DNA from 4 places in the Acidovorax sp. LjRoot74 genome. Region 4 is predicted to be linked to each of the others. Evidence: predicted binding sites of a transcription regulator. Region 4 holds the regulator's gene; each other region holds the start of a gene.
The links. The regulator sigma-54, encoded in region 4, starts transcription at its own class of promoters, with help from an activator protein. The targets are predictions, from matches to a motif close to TGGCANGNAANCTGCTTT.
Positions count from the first base shown of each region.

Region 1 (4,430 bases), 5.0 Mb from region 4:
GCCCGGCCCACCAGCTCTTTGGGCAAGGCGGGGACATCCACGGTGACGGGGATGGCACCCAGGTCACTGTCGTCCCGCACTTGCCACGCGGGCCTGCGGACAATCCGCGCATCGGCCACATCCACCGCGTTCGCCACGATGGTTGCCGCTGCATCGGCCTGCGCCGCCGTGCGCGCCAGCACCGTCACGCTGTCAGCAATGCCCAGCGACTGGCTGCGTCCGCGCCAGCCACTGGTGGCCACACCGCGCACTGGCATGGCGCTGTCGATGCGGATCTGCCCATCCAGCACCAGGCCGCTGCGCAACTGTGCAGCATTCAGCGCAGCAATGTCAGCGTACACCCCCACCGTGACCGACTGGCCGGGCGCCAGGTGCAGCGCAATGTCGCCGCCGTTGTTGACCCAGGCGCGGTCTATGCCCGGCTGTTCGTAGCAGGTCAGAATCTCCTGCGCCACCGCGCCCGCCACCGCCGCCATCGATGTGATGAAACCTGCGCGATAAGGGCTGCAGGCGGCCCACATGCGGCGCGCCACCCCGCCCTGCAAGGCGCAACGCTCATTCACCGGCGCTCGCAGGCCCAGGAGTTCATTCACCAGCTCCAGCAGTAGGCCTTCAAAACGCTGCCACGCACGCTCATGCGCCAGTGCCACGGCGTCGCGCGCCCCTTCGGCCTGGAGGATGAGGTCCATCGGGCCATGCTGGAAATGCCAGCGGCCGTCGGACAGGAGCTTGCGGCAAGCGTTCACGGCGCGATCCACTCAACCCAGCAGAGGTGAGCGACCCAGCGGCCACGGGTTGGCAGCGGGCAAGGTTTGCCACACGCGCGCCTGCGGTGCACCGTCGTTGTGCCACGCACCGCGCTCCAGCACTTCGCGCAGGCTGCGGATCTGTTCGGTGTGCCCGCCCAGCGCTTCATAGTCTGCACGGCGCATGCTGAACTCGATGGGCGCCACGATGGCGGGCGTGGGCACGGTGCCAAAGCTGTTGTCCGGCATGCGCAGCACGTCGGCCATCACGGTGATACCGCCGCCCGGCCACACATAGGCGGGGGCACCGCCACAGGTCACATTGACCAGCGCGTTCTTGATGGAGCGGGTGAGCAGCACCGGGTTCTCGGTCACCCCTGCGCGCAGGCTGCCGCCTGCACCGCCGAGGAACAGCACGGAGGCCAGCGAGGGCTCGCAGTTTTCGCCGATGCGGTCCACGATGCGGCGCACCTCGGCGGGCATCTCGGCCTCCACCGGGTGGAGTTGCGCGTCCAGCACGTACCAGGAGGCGTGCTCCCCGGTGGTGGAGGTCATCAACAGGCGCAGCCCCGGCCAAGCCACGGATTCGTCCCAGCCCTCGATGATGGACAGCGGGTCGGCAATGTCGGTGCCGCCCCAGCCGGTGCCCGGGTTCGCCACCTGAAAGTAGCGTCCCGGCGTGGACTTGCGCCCGCGCATCTGGATGCCCGAGGGCTTCATGTCCAGGCAGCGGCCCGCCTGGTGTTCGGTCAGCACGCCGGTGATGTGGTCGTCCACCACCACCACCTCGTCCGCATGACCAAAGAACTGGCGCGCAAAGATGCCAATGGCCGCTGAGCCGCAGCCCACGCGCATGCGCTGCTCGGCCACACCGTTGACGATGGGCGCGCGCCCCGCCTGGATCACGAGCTGCGAGCCGCCATCGATGGTGAACTCCACGGCCTGCTTGTTGCCCAGCAGTTGCATCATCTCGGCGGTGATGCGGCCTTCCTTCTTGGTGCCGCCCGTGAGGTGGTGCACACCACCCAGCGACAGCATCTGCGAGCCGTACTCCGCCGTGGTCACATGGCCCACCACCTCGCCCTTGCAGCGCACGTTGGCCTGCTCGGAGCCGAGGAAGCGGTCGGTGTCGATCTTCACCTTGAAGCTGCAGTAGCTGAAGATGCCCTCGGTGACCACGGTGACCATGTCCACGCCGTCGGTTTGGGAGCCCACGATGAAGGGCGCGGGTTTGTAGTCCGGGTAGGTGGTGGACGAGCCCACACCCGTCACAAACACCTCTTCAGACAGCAGCAGATCGCCATTCCATGCGGGTTCTGGAGCCACGTCGGCATCAGCGCCTTCTGCAGCCTCGGCGCGGCCCGCAAATGGCACCAGCGTGGCCTCGCCCGCCTCCAGCGTCTTGCGCAGCAACACCACCGGGTCGAGCCGCACGAGCACGCCCGCCTGGTTGGCGTAACGGTCGCACGCACCTGCGCGGCCTTCGGAAATCTGGCACAGCACCGGGCACGCATTGCACTCGACCTTGGCAGCGTTCATGCGCTCGTTGCGCGGCCGGGCACGCTCCAGCACCTGCGGCAGATCTGGCGCATCCATGCCCGGCAGCCCATCGGTCTTGGTGTGTTCAGTCATCGTGGCGACCCATTCATTGCTTTGTTGCAAGCGCTTGTACACGCATTGCATTTTGTGTAGCATTCACTTAACTTAAATGTTGTGAACACTACATTTCATGCCAATGTAGCGGAATCAACCAGACTCTGCAATGGTGTTTTCGCACCCCCAAAAACGGTGCACGAGGAGCCCCAAAATGACGCACGTTGTGACGGACGCATGCATTCGGTGCAAGTACACCGACTGCGTCGATGTGTGCCCTGTGGACTGCTTCAAGGAGGGGCCAGAGTTCCTGGTGATCGACCCCGACGAATGCATCGACTGCGCGGTGTGCATTCCCGAATGCCCGGTGAACGCGATCTATGCCGAGGACGACCTGCCAGAGGGCATGGAAATCTTCCTGGAATTCAACAAAAAGCAGGCCCCCGCTCTGCCCCCAATCACCAAAAGAAAAGCGGCTTTGCCAGATGCGGAACAATGGAGGGTTGTGAGCCACAAGCTTTCCGGGCTGAACATCGCGCCCTGACGCCTCCAGCCCCAGCCTTTCAGCCAGCTTTTTCGCCTCATTTCTCAACTTTTAGCCGACGAAATCACCATGAGCGCCTTTCTCGAAGAACGCGTCCTGTCCGTCCACCACTGGACGGACCGCCTTTTCTCCTTCACCACCACACGCGACACCGCCCTGCGCTTCTCCAACGGCCATTTCACGATGATTGGCCTGCGCGGCGAGAACGGCAAACCCCTGCTGCGCGCCTACAGCATTGCCAGCGCCAACTACGAAGAACACCTGGAGTTCCTGTCGATCAAGGTGCCGGACGGCCCGCTGACATCGCGCCTGCAACACATCCAGGTGGGTGACACCATCGTGGTGGGCAAAAAGCCCACCGGCACGCTTCTGATCGACTACCTGCTGCCCGCCAAGCGGCTGTACATGCTCTCTACCGGCACGGGCGTGGCCCCGTTCCTGAGCCTGATGCGCGACCCCGAGACCTACGAGAAGTTCGAAGAGGTCATCCTGGTGCACGGCGTGCGCGAGGTGAAGGAACTGGCCTACCACGACTACATCACCGAGGAGCTGCCAAAGCACGAGTTCCTGGGCGAAATCGTGAGCAAGCAACTCAAGTACTACCCCACCGTGACCCGCGAGCCCTTCAAGAACCAGGGCCGCGTGACCACCGTGATCGAAAACGGCCAGCTCGCCCGCGACCTGGGCCTGCCCGCGCTCAACCCCGCTGAAGACCGCGTGATGATCTGCGGCAGCCCCGAGATGCTGCGCGACCTCAAGCACATGATGGAAGAGCGCGGCTTCAAGGAAGGCAACACCACGAAGCCGGGTGACTTCGTGATCGAACGCGCGTTCGCAGAGCAGTGATCCCCGGCGGCCCCCGCCCTGGGGGCCCGCCTCATCCACCAGGACCCGCCATGTCTGCCACTCCCACCAAGACCCGGACCGCGTCCCCCCGCGCAGCCTCTGCCCGCAAGACGGGCGTGCGCGAGCAGGCCGCACAGACCACGCGCGACAACATCCTGAAAGCGGCGACCAAGGTGTTCGCCCGCTACGGCTACGAAGGCGGCAGCGTGGAGAAGATCTCCAAGGCGGCCAAGTCCTTCGACCGGATGATCTACTACTACTTCGGCAGCAAGGAAGGCCTGTTCATCGAGGTGCTGGAGGAAACCTACCGGCGCATGAACGATGCGGAATCCAAACTGGACCTGGACACCGCCAAGCCGGTGGAGGCGCTGCAGGCCGTGATCCGCTTCGTGGTGGGCTACTACCGCAAGAACCCTGAGTTCATCACGCTGCTCAACACCGAGAACCTGCACAAGGGCAAGCACATCTCCAAGTCGATGCGGGCCCGCGAATACTCATCGCCCGCCATCGAGGTCATCCGCCGCGTGCTCGAAAGCGGCCAAGCGCAGGGCCTGTTCCGCAAGGATGTGTCGGCGCGCGACGTGTACCTGCTGATCGCCGCCACCGGCTACTTCTACATGTCCAACCGGCACACGCTGTCGGCCTTTCTGGGCGAAGACCTGGAAACGCCCGAGGCCCTGGCGCACTGGGAGTCGTTCGTC
Region 1 covers NZ_CAXUTI020000001.1:244,257-248,686, reverse strand. The annotation lists gene ACSQ3O_RS01150 (UPF0280 family protein) at 1-746, opposite strand, end outside; gene ACSQ3O_RS01145 (6-hydroxynicotinate reductase) at 759-2,378, opposite strand; gene fdxA (ferredoxin FdxA) at 2,554-2,883, shown strand; gene ACSQ3O_RS01135 (ferredoxin--NADP reductase) at 2,953-3,729, shown strand; gene ACSQ3O_RS01130 (TetR/AcrR family transcriptional regulator) at 3,780-4,430, shown strand, end outside.
Region 1: ACSQ3O_RS01145 (6-hydroxynicotinate reductase) is a predicted target of sigma-54. The motif match lies at 2,423-2,440, and genes of this name have one in related genera.

Region 2 (4,430 bases), 4.8 Mb from region 4:
AAACCCAGCCCGACGGCAGCCAGCGCTGCACCGGCGTGCTGGTGTGGGATGGCAACGAGATGGTCACCGCCCGCACCACGGGCGAGGTGATCCTGAGCGCGGGCGCCGTCAACTCGCCCCAGCTGCTGCAGCTGTCGGGCATCGGCCCCGCCGCGCTGCTGCGTCAGCACGGCATCGATGTGGCGGTGGACCTGCCCGGTGTGGGCGCCAACCTGCAGGACCACCTGCAGATCCGCGCGGTGTTCAAGGTGCAGGGCGTGCAGACGCTCAACACCATGGCCAACTCGCTGGTGGGCAAGGCCAAGATCGGGCTTGAATACGCGCTCAAACGCAGCGGGCCCATGAGCATGGCGCCTTCGCAGCTGGGCGCGTTCACCCGCAGCAGCCCCGACCAGCCCTACCCCAACATCGAGTACCACGTGCAGCCCTTGTCGCTCGATGCGTTTGGCGAGCCGCTGCACAGCTTCCCGGCGTTCACCGCCAGCGTGTGCAACCTCAACCCCACCAGCCGGGGCACGGTGAACATCAAGAACGCCGATTTCAAGACCGCCCCCGCCATCGCGCCCAACTACCTCAGCACGGCCGAAGACCGCCAGGTGGCGGCCGACAGCCTGCGCGTCACGCGCCGCATCGTGGCCCAGCCCGCGCTGGCCAAGTACCAGCCGCAGGAGTGGAAGCCGGGCGTGCAGTTTGAAAGTGACGCAGACCTGGCACGCCTGGCAGGCGACATTGCCACCACCATCTTCCACCCCGTGGGCACCACCAAGATGGGCCGCGACGGCGACCCGATGGCCGTGCTGGACGCCCAACTGCGCGTGCGTGACGGGCGCGGCGGTGTGGTGGCAGGCCTGCGCGTGGTGGATGCGGGCGCCATGCCCACCATCACCAGCGGCAACACCAACTCGCCCACGCTGATGATGGCGGAGAAGGCGGCCGAGTGGATCATCGCCGCGCGGCGGGCCTGACGCCCGGGGGATCGCGCAGGCCCGGTCAGCGGATACCGCCCACGTAGCGCGGCACTTCGGGCGGGGGTGGTGGAGGTGGCGGGGGAGCCGGTGGCGCCATGCGCTGGCGCACCACCTGCGCGGCCACGTCCAGCAACGGCCTGCGCGCTGCAGACACAGGCTCCTGGTGCACGGCGTGGTCCAGCCGGTCGGCCCATTCGGCCAGCTCGGGCGCGTTGTCCTCCTGCGCACGCAGGCGGGCAAAACGCACGATCTCCAGCGCGTACTCGGCATTGGCCGCCATCCATTCGGTGTCGGTCACGCGCCCCGTCTTGCGGCGCAGCAGCACGTGCAGATGGGCGGCAATGGCAAGCTTGTCGGAATCGGGCATGGTCGGCTCCTTATGGCATTTCAGTCATCCAGGGCGCTGTGGGTCAACCCCCTAGGTGCTCGCGGTGCTGGGCGATGTCGAGCCCGGTCTGCTCGCTCTGCTCGTCCACCCGCAGGCCCATCGCAAAGTTGACGAGCCACAGCAGCGCGGCCGTCACCACCAGGCTGTAGGCCATCACGGCGCCCACACCAATGGCCTGGGTGAGCAAGCTGCCTGGCACACCACCCACCGTGCGGCTGGCCAGCACGCCCGTGAGCAGCGAGCCAACGATGCCGCCAATGCCATGCACGCCAAACACATCGAGCGAGTCGTCCACCCGCAGCAGGCGCTTGAGCCCCGTGGCGCCCCAGTAGCAGGCCAGCCCGGCCACCAGGCCAATCACGACGGCCGAGCGCAGCGTGACAAAACCGGCAGCGGGAGTGATGGCTACCAGGCCCGCCACCAGCCCGGAGCACAGCCCCAGCAGCGACGGGCGCCCGCGCACCACCCACTCGCCCAGCATCCACGCCAGCGCCCCGGCCGCAGCGGCCAGGTGCGTCACTGCCATGGCCAGCCCGGCACGGCCATCGGCCGCCACGGCCGAGCCCGCGTTGAAGCCAAACCAGCCCACCCACAACAGGCCCGCGCCCGCCATGGTGAGCCCCAGGCTGTAGGGCTCGAAGGGCTCGCGGCCATAGCCCGTGCGGCGGCCCAGGAACCACGCGCACACCAGCCCGGCCACACCCGCATTCACATGCACCACCGAGCCGCCCGCAAAGTCGAGCGCCCCCATCTGCGCCAGCCAGCCACCCGGCTCCCACACCCAGTGCGCCACCGGGGCATAGACCACCAGGGTCCACAGGCCGACGAACACCAGCATGGCGGCAAACCGCATGCGCTCCACCAGCGCGCCCACCAACAGCGCGGCGGTGATGATGGCAAACGTGAGCTGGAACATGGCGTACACCGATTCGGGGATGTGGGGCGCTACATGGCTCACCGCGAGCTTGCCGCCTGCGAGGTCAAAGTCCAGCCCCGCAAACCCCGCACGCTCCCAGCCCCCCAGCCAGGCATTGCCGGGCGTGAAGGCAAGGGAATACCCCGCCACAAACCACAGCAGGCTGACCAGCGCCGCAATCGCCACCACGCTGGCCATGGTGTTGAGCACATTCTTCTTGCGCACCATGCCCGCATAGAACAGCGCGATGCCCGGCAGCGTCATGAGCAGCACCAGGGCGGTGGAGGTCATCATCCAGCCGGTGTGGGCGGCATTCACCGTGTCCTGGGCCACCAGGGCGGGGCGGGTGAGGGGCGCCGTCACAGCGGGGGCCTCCGGCACGCCCTGCGCCAGGGCGCAGGTACAGAGCCCCAGACACAACGACACGACCGCAACGACCCGGTGGTTGACTGCATGCATGCACGCTCCCTTACGCAATTTGTTACGAACGCATTGCACGAGCCATGCCAGCCCCATCCCACCGAATCGGGGCACAGCCCCCTGCGGCAAGCCGCCCGGTGCCCAACAACGGGGGGCGGGAAACCCCCAATGCACCAGCGGGGTGCAGCCGTTACAGTCATGGCACTCGAAAGCGCGCTTCGGTGTGCCAAGCGAGGGGCCCGAGGAGACACTCTTTCTACCAACAACCAAATTCAAAGCACCCAACGAGGTGCATCACTTTCCAGGCGCTGGCGATCCCAGCGCCTTTTTCTTGCCCGTTCGAAAAGTGACCCCGGGCGCCCAGCGCACAAGTTCAGTCCTGAATTGATAGCACTCCAGGTGCGAAAATAGCGCCATGGAATGGATTTTGATGACCCTGGCCTCGCTGCTCGCAGGCTTTGTGGATGCGATCGTGGGGGGCGGAGGGCTGGTGATGGTGCCCGCGTTGTTTGCAGCGTTTCCGGGGGCGCCACCGGCCACGCTGCTGGGCACCAACAAGGCGGCCTCGGTGTGGGGCACGGCCATGGCCACCTGGCAATACAGCCGCCGGGTGCAGATCCGCTGGCAGGCCATGCTGCCTGCTGCGGCGGCCGGTTTCGCCGGGTCGTTTGCGGGCGCCTGGGCCGTCACGGTGATCTCGGCCGACTTCCTGCGCAAGCTGCTGCCTCTGGTGCTGCTGACCGTGCTGGTCTACACCCTGGCCAAAAAGGAGCTGGGCCGGCACCACACGCCGCGTTTTGCGGGCCGCGCCGAGGTGCTGGTGGCCGGGCTGATCGGCGTGCTCATCGGTTTTTATGACGGTTTCTTCGGCCCGGGCACCGGCAGCTTCTTTGTGTTCCTGTTCGTGCGGCTGCTGGGCTACGACTTCCTCAACGCCTCGGCCTCGGCCAAGCTGCTCAACTGCGCCACCAACATCGCCGCCATCGTGCTGTTTGCGGCCAAGGGCCATGTGTGGTGGCACTTTGCCGTAATGCTGGCCGTGGCCAATGTGGTGGGCAGCCTGCTGGGCACCCACATGGCGCTCAAGCACGGCACCGGCTTTGTGCGCGGCATCTTCATCCTGGTGGTGAGCACGCTGATCCTGAAGACGGGCTACGACGCATTCTTGCGCTAACGCCGGGCCCGAAAACCGCTCCCGAAAGTTCGGGAGCTCCGTCTAAACCTGTTGTGAATAGGCACACAAGCGCCCGCTGGGGGTTGTCCGCAGTGTCAAGGAAAAAATTCACAACTTTATAATCGTGTCCATTTGATGACGGCTGGCTTCGCCATTGGCGATGACTCCGTCCGCAATCCCCGAGCCTCCGGCCTGCTTACCCGCATGCCGGATTTTTTGTACCTGAAATACCCCGTACAGGACCCATCCCATGAAATTGTTCAAGGCTGTCGCCACCGCCCTCGCGCTCTGCGCCGCATTTGCCGCCCAGGCCCGGACACTGGACGAGGTGAAGAAGGACGGCAAGATCCTCATCGCCACCGAAGGCCAGTTCGCCCCGTTCAATTTCTTCAACGGCACCACGCTGACCGGCTTTGAAGTGGAAGTGGCCGAACTCGTAGCCAAGAAGATGGGCCTGACCATCCAGTGGAAGACGCTGGGCTTCGACGCTCTGCTCACCGGCCTGCGCCAGGACCGCTGGGACCTGGTGATTGCCTCGCACGGCATCACTGAAGAGCGCGCCAA
Region 2 covers NZ_CAXUTI020000001.1:352,820-357,249, reverse strand. The annotation lists gene ACSQ3O_RS01665 (GMC family oxidoreductase) at 1-965, shown strand, start outside; gene ACSQ3O_RS01660 (hypothetical protein) at 991-1,335, opposite strand; gene ACSQ3O_RS01655 (ammonium transporter) at 1,379-2,731, opposite strand; gene ACSQ3O_RS01650 (sulfite exporter TauE/SafE family protein) at 3,108-3,866, shown strand; gene ACSQ3O_RS01645 (ABC transporter substrate-binding protein) at 4,117-4,430, shown strand, end outside.
Region 2: ACSQ3O_RS01655 (ammonium transporter) is a predicted target of sigma-54. The motif match lies at 2,764-2,781, and genes of this name have one in related genera.

Region 3 (4,430 bases), 1.0 Mb from region 4:
AGCCCCGGGCCACGTGTATAGGCCACCACGTCCACATCGGCCAACGTCTGGCCGGACTCGGCCAGCACCTCTTTGGCCAGCGGTAGCACACGGCGGATATGGTCGCGGCTGGCCAGCTCGGGCACCACGCCGCCATAGGCCTGGTGCATCTCGATCTGGCTGTGCAGCGCGTGTGACAGCAGCGTAGGCACGGCATCGCCCGTAGAACGGACCAATGCCACGCCGGTTTCGTCGCACGAAGATTCAATACCCAGGATCAGCAAGCTCATGCCCGAAGTGTAAAACCCATGCGATCCGGGCCACCCAAAAGCAAAAAAACCCCTGCTGGCATCCACCAGCAAGGGTTGAAAGAGGCCATGGCCCCAGGGCTTACCAGCGGTCCGACCGCATGCGCAGCTCCCAGCTGCCCGCGCGCAGTTCGTACACGCCGACGGCGCCGTAGCGTTGCTCGCCCTTGTCATCCCAGGTCATGGTGCCGATCACGGGGGCGTAGCCATTGATGCTGTGCATGGCCTTGGTGATGTCCTTGGGGTCGGCGGACTTGGCCTTCTGGATGGCGGCCGAGAGCACATAGGTGCTGTCGTAGCTGTAGTGGCCGCCATAGGCCGGGGGCTTTTTGTAGGCGGCGATGTACTTCTCCAGGAAAGGCTTTCCGGTGGAGAACTCCTTGGCTTCCAGTACAGGCGAGGTGGCGTAGATGCCCTGCACAATGCCACCGCCCTTGGTCATGTCGGTGGTCTTGATGGTGTCGCCGCCCAGCAGGCTGACCTTGGTGTGGTCCACCTTGCGCAGGGCTTCGAGCAGTGCCAGCGCCTGGAAGTCGTTGAGGGTGGAGACGATCACATCGACCTTGGCGGCCTTGAGTTCACCGGCCAGTTCGTCAAACGCCACGGTCTTGTCGTCGAACGACTTGCGGACCACCACTTCTTTTTTCTCGGCCTTGAGCTGCTCGGCGGCGCCGTCGGCCAGGCCCTTGCCGTAGGGGGTGCCGTCGTCCAGCGCGGCATAACGTGCGGCGCCCAGCTGGGTGGCGGCAAACGAGCCAATGGCGCGGGCCTGCAGGGTGTCGTTGCCCACCATGCGGAAGGTGGTGGAAAAACCCAGCTGCGTGAACTTGGGATTGGTGGAGATGGCGATCTGGGCAATGTCCTTGGCGGCATAGATGGGCGCGGTCTCGATGCTCACGCCCGAGTTCAAGTGCCCGATGACGGCCACCACGCCCGCATCCACGAGCTGCTGGGCCACGGCCTTGCCTGTGGCGGCGTCGGCCTTGTCGTCCACCGAAACCACCTCCAGCGTCACGCGCTTGCCGTCCACCGTGTAGCCGGACTTGTTGAGTTCATCCACCGCCAGGGTCACGCCGTTGAGCAGATCCTGCCCCAAGGCGCCCAGGGGGCCGCTCAGGGGTTGCGCCACACCAATTTTGATGGTGTCCGGCACCTTGCCGCATCCGGTCAGGAGTGCGGCAGTCGCCACTGCGGTCAGGGCCAGGCTGGCCGAGAAGCGGCGCCGGTTGAAGTGCTTGTTCATGCAAAAAACTCCATATCTGAATGTCGAAGTGACCGGATGTATATGCGAGGCCACCCGGAGGCGCTATCGGGTATGCCCTCCCGCAGCGTCCTTTATTAGCAACTTTCAGGCCCCGCAAGACGGGCCGCCCCGGCCCATGGACGTGTTGGAGGTCTTTTCAGCGCAGCACAGGGCTTCGTCGCTTCTAGAGAAGGCCGCCCAACAGACCGCTCCCCCTCGGCGGCCCCTTGGTGGCCACTCCGCCCGCGCATAGGCCCTGTATGCACCGCTTCGGCGCACCCAAATACGGCGTGAAAATTGCTTATGCTCAGCGCTATGAATGAGGCTTTGCGCATCGTGGTGGTCGCCCCGGATCTGGCGGTCACCGACCCACACGACGAACACGCCGTCCTGCAGGCGGAGCGGTCGCGTGCGCTGCGCATAGGTTTGCTGGAAAACAACTTCAACCTGGTGGCCACGCTGCCCGCCGACGTGTTTCTGAGCGAGCGCATCGCCCAGCTCCAGCCCGACCTGATCATTGTGGATGCCGAAAGCGAAGCCCGCGATGCGCTCGAACATGTGGTGATGGCCACGCGCGACGAGCGCCGTCCCATCGTGATGTTCACCAACGACGAGGACACCTCGCATGTCAAGGATGCGGTGGCGGCGGGTGTGTCGGCCTACATCGTGGCGGGCCTGGCACCCCAGCGCATCCGCCCCATTCTGGACGTGGCGATGGCGCGCTTTCAGCACGAACAGGCCCTGCGCGCCGAGCTGGCCGACGCCAAGACCGAGCTCAAGGACCGCAAGACCATCGACCGCGCCAAGGGCCTGCTCATGCAGCGCCAGGGCCTGACCGAACAGGCGGCCTACGAAAAGCTGCGCAAGACGGCCATGGACAAGGGCCTCAAGCTGGTGGATGTGGCGCAGCGCATGCTGGACGTGATGGATCTGCTGGGCTAGTGACATCCCCCTGAGGCGCTGCGCGCCTTCCCCCTTCTCCCGAATCGCTGGCGCGATGCGGGAAGAGGGACGATGCCCTCGCTGCGGGGCGGACCTTGGCTTGCCGCCCTGGCTTGGGCTGCGTCCAGATCCACCGGTTTCTCCTACATGGTGCGCCGCACAACCGCAGTGCAGACCGCACACATGCACCAGCCGTGAACATTTCAAGTCGAAAAGGCTTCCTCCGCGCGACCATATTGCCTAATTAGCTATCAAAAGCATAGTAATTGGAGCGCCAAATAGGCGCAACACAGGCTGGCACGCTGCTTGCATTAACCCTGGTAAGACCAAAGACGGTCCCACCCTGACAGCACCGGCCCAATGGCGGGCCAGTGCTGACACAAAGCCCCCCAATGGGCTTTGCCATGGACAAAGGCGTCCCTCTCCGAGCCCGTTTGCGCATGCAACCCGGCCAGGGGAGGACGCCTTTTTGTTTTTTAACGCACCGAGGAACCGCCCCATGACCGATCTGTTGAAAACCAGCCTCAACCGCCGCACCGTGCTGCAGGCCGCTACCGTGGGCGCCGTGGGCGTGAGCCCTGCCCTGCGTGCCCTGGTGCACGCACAGGGCTCGGACGCCCCCGAGAAGAAGGAAGTGAAGATCGGCTTCATCCCGCTGACCGACTGCGCCAGCGTGGTGATGGCTTCGGTGCTGGGCTTCGACAAAAAGTACGGCGTCACCATCATCCCCACCAAGGAAGCATCGTGGGCCGGTGTGCGCGACAAGCTGGTGAACGGCGAGCTGGACTTTGCCCATGTGCTGTATGGCCTGGTCTACGGCGTGCACCTGGGCACGGCCGGCCCCAAGAAGGACATGGCCGTGCTGATGAGCCTAAACAACAACGGCCAGGCGATCACGCTGTCCAAAGCGCTGGCCGACAAGGGTGCGGTGGACGGCCCGTCGCTGGCCAAGCTGATGGCCAAGGAAAAGCGCGAATACACCTTTGCCGGCACCTTCCCCACCGGCACCCACGCGATGTGGATGCACTACTGGCTGGCAGCGGCGGGCATCAATCCGCTGTCCGGCGCCAAGCTCATCACCGTGCCGCCGCCGCAGATGGTGGCCAACATGCGCGTGGGCAACATGGACGGCTTTTGCGTGGGTGAGCCCTGGAACCACCGCGCCATCATGGACGGCATCGGCATCACTGCCAACACCACCCAGGACATCTGGAAAGACCACCCCGAGAAGGTGTTGGGCACGTCGGCCGAGTTCGTCAAGAAGAACCCCAACACCACCCGCGCGGTGATGATGGCCGTGCTCGAAGCCAGCCAGTGGATCGACGCCAGCCTGTCCAACAAGATGAAGATGGCCGAGACGGTGGCGGGCAAGGCCTACGTCAACACCAGCGTGGACGCGATCAACCAGCGCATCCTGGGCCGCTACCAGAACGGCCTGGGCAAGACCTGGGACGACCCCAACCACATGAAGTTCTTCAACGACGGCGCGGTGAACTTCCCCTACCTGTCGGACGGCATGTGGTTCCTCACGCAGCACAAGCGCTGGGGTTTGCTGAAGGACCACCCCGACTACCTGGGTGTGGCCAAGCAGATCAACCAGATCGACCTCTACAAGTCGGTGGCCAGCGCCATGAAGATCAATGTGCCCAAGGACGTGATGCGCTCCAGCAAGCTCCTCGACGGTGTGGTGTGGGACGGCAAAGAGCCCGCCAAGTACGCCGACAGCTTCAAGATCAAAGCCTGATCGGGCGCCCCACGCCGACCTGCACACCCGGCCTCTTCAAAGGATTCACAGGAGAAACACCATGGTCAGTGCCGTTTTTCACTCCCCCGTGGATGCAGCCCCCATGGGGGCTGCACAGAATGCTATGAATAATGTAGCTACAAACGCTTTACCAGTAGGCGCAAGGGCCCAGAAAACCTTGAATCCTGCACCCGCAGCCAAGGCAACGACCGCG
Region 3 covers NZ_CAXUTI020000001.1:4,153,507-4,157,936, forward strand. The annotation lists gene tsaD (tRNA (adenosine(37)-N6)-threonylcarbamoyltransferase complex transferase subunit TsaD) at 1-269, opposite strand, end outside; gene ACSQ3O_RS19820 (branched-chain amino acid ABC transporter substrate-binding protein) at 370-1,530, opposite strand; gene ACSQ3O_RS19825 (ANTAR domain-containing response regulator) at 1,846-2,472, shown strand; gene ACSQ3O_RS19830 (CmpA/NrtA family ABC transporter substrate-binding protein) at 2,972-4,216, shown strand; gene ntrB (nitrate ABC transporter permease) at 4,278-4,430, shown strand, end outside.
Region 3: ACSQ3O_RS19830 (CmpA/NrtA family ABC transporter substrate-binding protein) is a predicted target of sigma-54. The motif match lies at 2,768-2,785, and genes of this name have one in related genera.

Region 4 (4,430 bases):
CCCTGGATACCCTGCGAAGAAAGCCCGCTGATGCGGGCTTTTTTCATGGAGGGCGTGTGGGGATGGCTACAATGAACTGCAAGATTCGTGCCCTATGAACCACCGCCTCCTTCCGACCCTCCTGCTCGCGGCCCTGGCCTGCCTTCACGGCGTGGCCCATGCTGAAAAAGCCGACCGCGCCAAGCCCATGAACATCGAGGCCGACGCTTTGCGCCACGATGAACTCAAGCAGACCAGCGTGTTCTCGGGGCGCGTGGTCATGACCAAGGGCACCATCGTGCTGCGCGGTGCGCGGCTGGATGTGCGCCAGGACGCCGATGGTTACCAGTTCGGCGTGGTCACGGCCGAGGCGGGCAAACGCGCCTTCTTCCGCCAGAAGCGCGACACCTTGCCTGGCGCGCCCGATGAATACATCGAGGGCGAGAGCGAGGTCATCGAATACGACGGCAAGGCCGACAACGTGCGCTTCATCACCCGCGCCGAGCTGCGCCGCTACCGGGGCGCAGCGCTCAGCGACGAGATCACTGGCGCTGTGATCGTCTACAACAACCTCACCGACGTGTTCACCGTGGACGGCCAGCGCGCTCCCGCCACCAATGCGGCGGGCGATGCCCCAGCCCCCGGCAACCGCGTGCGTGCGGTGCTGGCGCCCAAGGACCCGCCCGCAGGCGCTGCGGCGCCCGCACCCTCCACACCGGGCGCGGCACCCGTGCTGCGCCCCAGCAGCAACCTTGGTGGCGGCTCCAAGTGAGCGCGGTGCCCGTTCATCCCGGCCCTGACACCCAGGCCGGCAGCCGCCTGGAGGTGCAGAACCTGGCCAAGTCCTATGGCAGCCGCAAGGTCGTCAAGGATGTGTCGCTGGTGGTGCAAAAAGGCGAGGTGGTGGGGTTGCTCGGGCCCAATGGCGCGGGCAAGACCACGTCGTTCTACATGATCGTCGGCCTGGTGCGCAGCGATGCGGGCGACATCCGCATCGACGGCCATTCGGTGGCCCACATGCCCATCCACCGCCGCTCGCGCCTGGGGCTGTCGTACCTGCCGCAGGAGGCCTCGATTTTTCGCAAGCTCACGGTCGAAGAAAACGTGCGCGCCGTGCTCGAACTGCAGCGTGGCGACGACGGCCAGCCGCTCTCGCGCGACGCCATCGAAGAGCGCCTCACGGCTCTGCTGGAAGAGCTGCGCGTGCAGCATCTGCGCGCCTCGCCTGCCATGGCGCTGTCGGGGGGCGAGCGCCGCCGGGTGGAGATCGCCCGCGCCCTGGCCACCCAGCCGCGTTTCATCCTGCTGGACGAGCCCTTTGCGGGCATTGACCCCATCGCCGTGATCGAGATCCAGCGCATCATCGGCTTCCTGAAGGCGCGCGGTATTGGCGTGCTCATCACCGACCACAACGTGCGCGAGACGCTCGGCATCTGCGACCACGCTTTCATCATCAGCGACGGCCGTGTGCTGGCGCAGGGCACGCCGTCCGAGATCGTGGACAACGCCGAAGTGCGCCGGGTGTACCTGGGCGAACACTTCAGGATGTGATGAAGCCTGGACTGTCGCTGCGCGTCTCGCAGCACCTCGCACTGACCCCCCAGCTCCAGCAGTCCATCCGGCTGCTGCAGTTGTCCACGCTCGAACTCTCGCAGGAAGTCGAGCAGATGCTCGACGAAAACCCGTTCCTCGAACGCAATGCCGACGAAGCCCCGCGCGAGGAGTTTGGCCTGGAAGCTGCCGATACCCCCGCCCAGGCCGATGACTACAGTGCAGACGATGCTATATTTTCAGGAGCATCCAGCGCAAGCGCAGCAGGCGCAGAGCCCCAAAATGATGCTGAAACGCTGGGCGCTGGCGCCGACGAACCCGACTGGAGCGGCGACGGCACCGTGGAGATGGCGCCCAACGATGCCGAGTGGGGCGGCGATGCCCCGGCACGCACCCACAACGGTGCCGAAGGCGACGAGGCCGACGCCACCGAGCTGGCCCGTTCGCACGAATCGCTCACCGCCTTCCTGCACCGCCAGGCGCTGTCGCTGCGCCTGTCCGAGGTGGACTGCGCCGCGCTGCGGTTCCTGATCGAATCGCTGAACGACGATGGCTACCTCGAAGAGCCGCTCGAAGAACTCGCCGCCGCCTTGGCAGGCCCCGAGGACCTGGAGCAGATCGAGGAACTGGTGCACCGCTTTACGGTGGCCCAGCGCCTGCTGCAAAGCCTGGAACCCACGGGCGTGGGCGCGCGCGACCTGGCGGAATGCCTCACGCTGCAGCTCAAGGCGCTGGATGCCGACGAAGAGGCCGACCCTGACACCGTGCAGACGGCGCTGCGCATCTGCCAGCAGCCGCTGGAGATGCTGGCCCGCCGCGATGTGCGCCGCCTCACCCAGGCCTGTGGTGATGGCGAGGAGCGCACCCGCGCCGCCATGGCGCTCATCGCCCGCCTGGAGCCTCGCCCCGGCCGCCGTTTTGCGGATGTGGAACGCAACATCGTCATCCCCGACGTCATCGTGCGCAAGGCCGGGCGCGCCAACGGGCGGGATGGCCAGCACAACTTCATCGTGCAACTCAATCCCGATGTGATGCCGCGCCTGCGCGTGCACGACATCTACGCCGGTGCGCTGCGCGGCCACAAGGGCGGCGAAGGCCACCAGGGGATGCAGCAGCGTCTGCAGGAGGCGCGCTGGTTCATCAAGAACATCCAGCAGCGTTTTGACACCATCCTACGAGTCTCGCGCGCCATCGTCGAGCGGCAGAAGAACTTCTTCACCCATGGCGAACTCGCCATGCGTCCCCTGGTGCTGCGCGACATCGCCGACGAGCTGGGCCTGCACGAGTCCACCATCAGCCGCGTGACCACTGCCAAGTACATGGCCACGCCGATTGGCACCTACGAGCTGAAGTATTTTTTCGGCTCGGGCCTGGGCACCGAAACCGGCGGTAACGCATCGAGCACCGCCGTGCGCGCGCTCATCAAGCAGTTCGTGTCGGCCGAAAGCCCTACCAAGCCGCTGTCCGACAGCCAGATCGCCGAGATGCTCAAGGAGCAGGGCATCGAATGCGCACGCCGCACCGTGGCCAAGTACCGCGAGGCGCTCAAGATCGCGCCAGCGAATCTGCGCAAGGCGCTGTAGCGCTGCTGCTTTGAGGGGCGTGCGTGTTGCCTGGGCGCGCTGAAGGTGGCGGGATGGTGTCCGATTACTTGCGCGCCACGAACACCGCGTCATACGCCTGCGGCGTGAATCCCGCGATCTTCTGCCCGTTGGTCAGCAAAACGGGCACGCCCCGGGCACCCAGTTGTTTGAACGCCGCCTTGCCCGAAGGCGTGTCGATGTCCAGCTCCCGGTACGCGATGCCCTTGCCCGCCAGGTAGGCCTTCGCCGCCTTGCAGTAGCCGCACCAGGTGGCCATGTAGAGCACGACATCGCCCCTGGGGGCTGTGGTTTGTGCGGTCTGTGTGGTGTCTGGGGGCGCTGGGCTGGGTGCGGGCGATGCGCCCGGCACCACACTCACCGGCAGGTTCTCTAGCTTCATGGTCTTTTCCACGGCGCCTGTCACCGGGGGCTTGTCGCTGTAGACAACGCGGCCGTCCGTGCCCACCGATTTGTAGAGCGTCTGGGCGCCTGCTGCCAAAGGCACGGCGGCCAGCACCAGCACGGTCAGCAGGGTCCGATGGAAAGGGCGCATAGGGGGCTCCAGTAAAATCCGCTGCCCGAGAGCATAAGAGACAAGGGGCACACCTCATCTGCAGTACCCCTGTGCTGCACACACCCTTGCGGCGCGATCCGTGGTTCCTGGGCGTGCATGCCGCCCCTCGGCCGGTTGTTACGCAAGCCCCAGCAACCCTCGCCGCGTGACATTCCTGCACGCGCTCCCGCTCTCTGCCTCCTGTTTTTCCTACCCCTGTCCGCCCCATGGCCCGCATCGTCTTCAACCTCCCCCCGCACTTCGGCTTTGCCACCGAGCTGCAGATCTACATCAGCCACGTGAACCAGGGCGGGCACCTGGACAATGCGCAGCTGCTCACGCTGGTGTCTGAAGCACGCGTGCGCTTCTTCCAGTCGCTGGGCTACCCCGAGGCGGATGTGGGCGGCCTGTCCATCGTGGTGGGCGACATCGTGGCGCAGTACAAGTCCGAAGGTTTCCATGGCGAGACCATGCGCGTGGAGATGGCGCCTGCGGACTTCAACCGCTACGGTTTCGACCTGGTGTTCTGCATGACCGAAAAGGCCTCAGGCCGCGAAGTGGCACGCGGCAAGATCGGCATCGTCTTCATCGGCAAGGCCGACCGCAAGGTGGCGGCTATCCCTGAATCCATCCGCCAGCTGCTGCTGGCCCGCGCGGGTGAGCCCGGTTTCCCCGCCGTGCCCGAGCGCGTATCCTCCCCATCGACATGAACCAACTCCAACTTTTCCTCCCTTGCGCCGCGGGCGTCGAGGGCTTTCTGGCCG
Region 4 covers NZ_CAXUTI020000001.1:5,199,816-5,204,245, reverse strand. The annotation lists gene lptA (lipopolysaccharide transport periplasmic protein LptA) at 95-751, shown strand; gene lptB (LPS export ABC transporter ATP-binding protein) at 748-1,530, shown strand; gene ACSQ3O_RS24735 (RNA polymerase factor sigma-54) at 1,530-3,113, shown strand; gene ACSQ3O_RS24730 (glutaredoxin domain-containing protein) at 3,178-3,666, opposite strand; gene ACSQ3O_RS24725 (acyl-CoA thioesterase) at 3,894-4,376, shown strand; gene ACSQ3O_RS24720 (THUMP domain-containing class I SAM-dependent RNA methyltransferase) at 4,373-4,430, shown strand, end outside.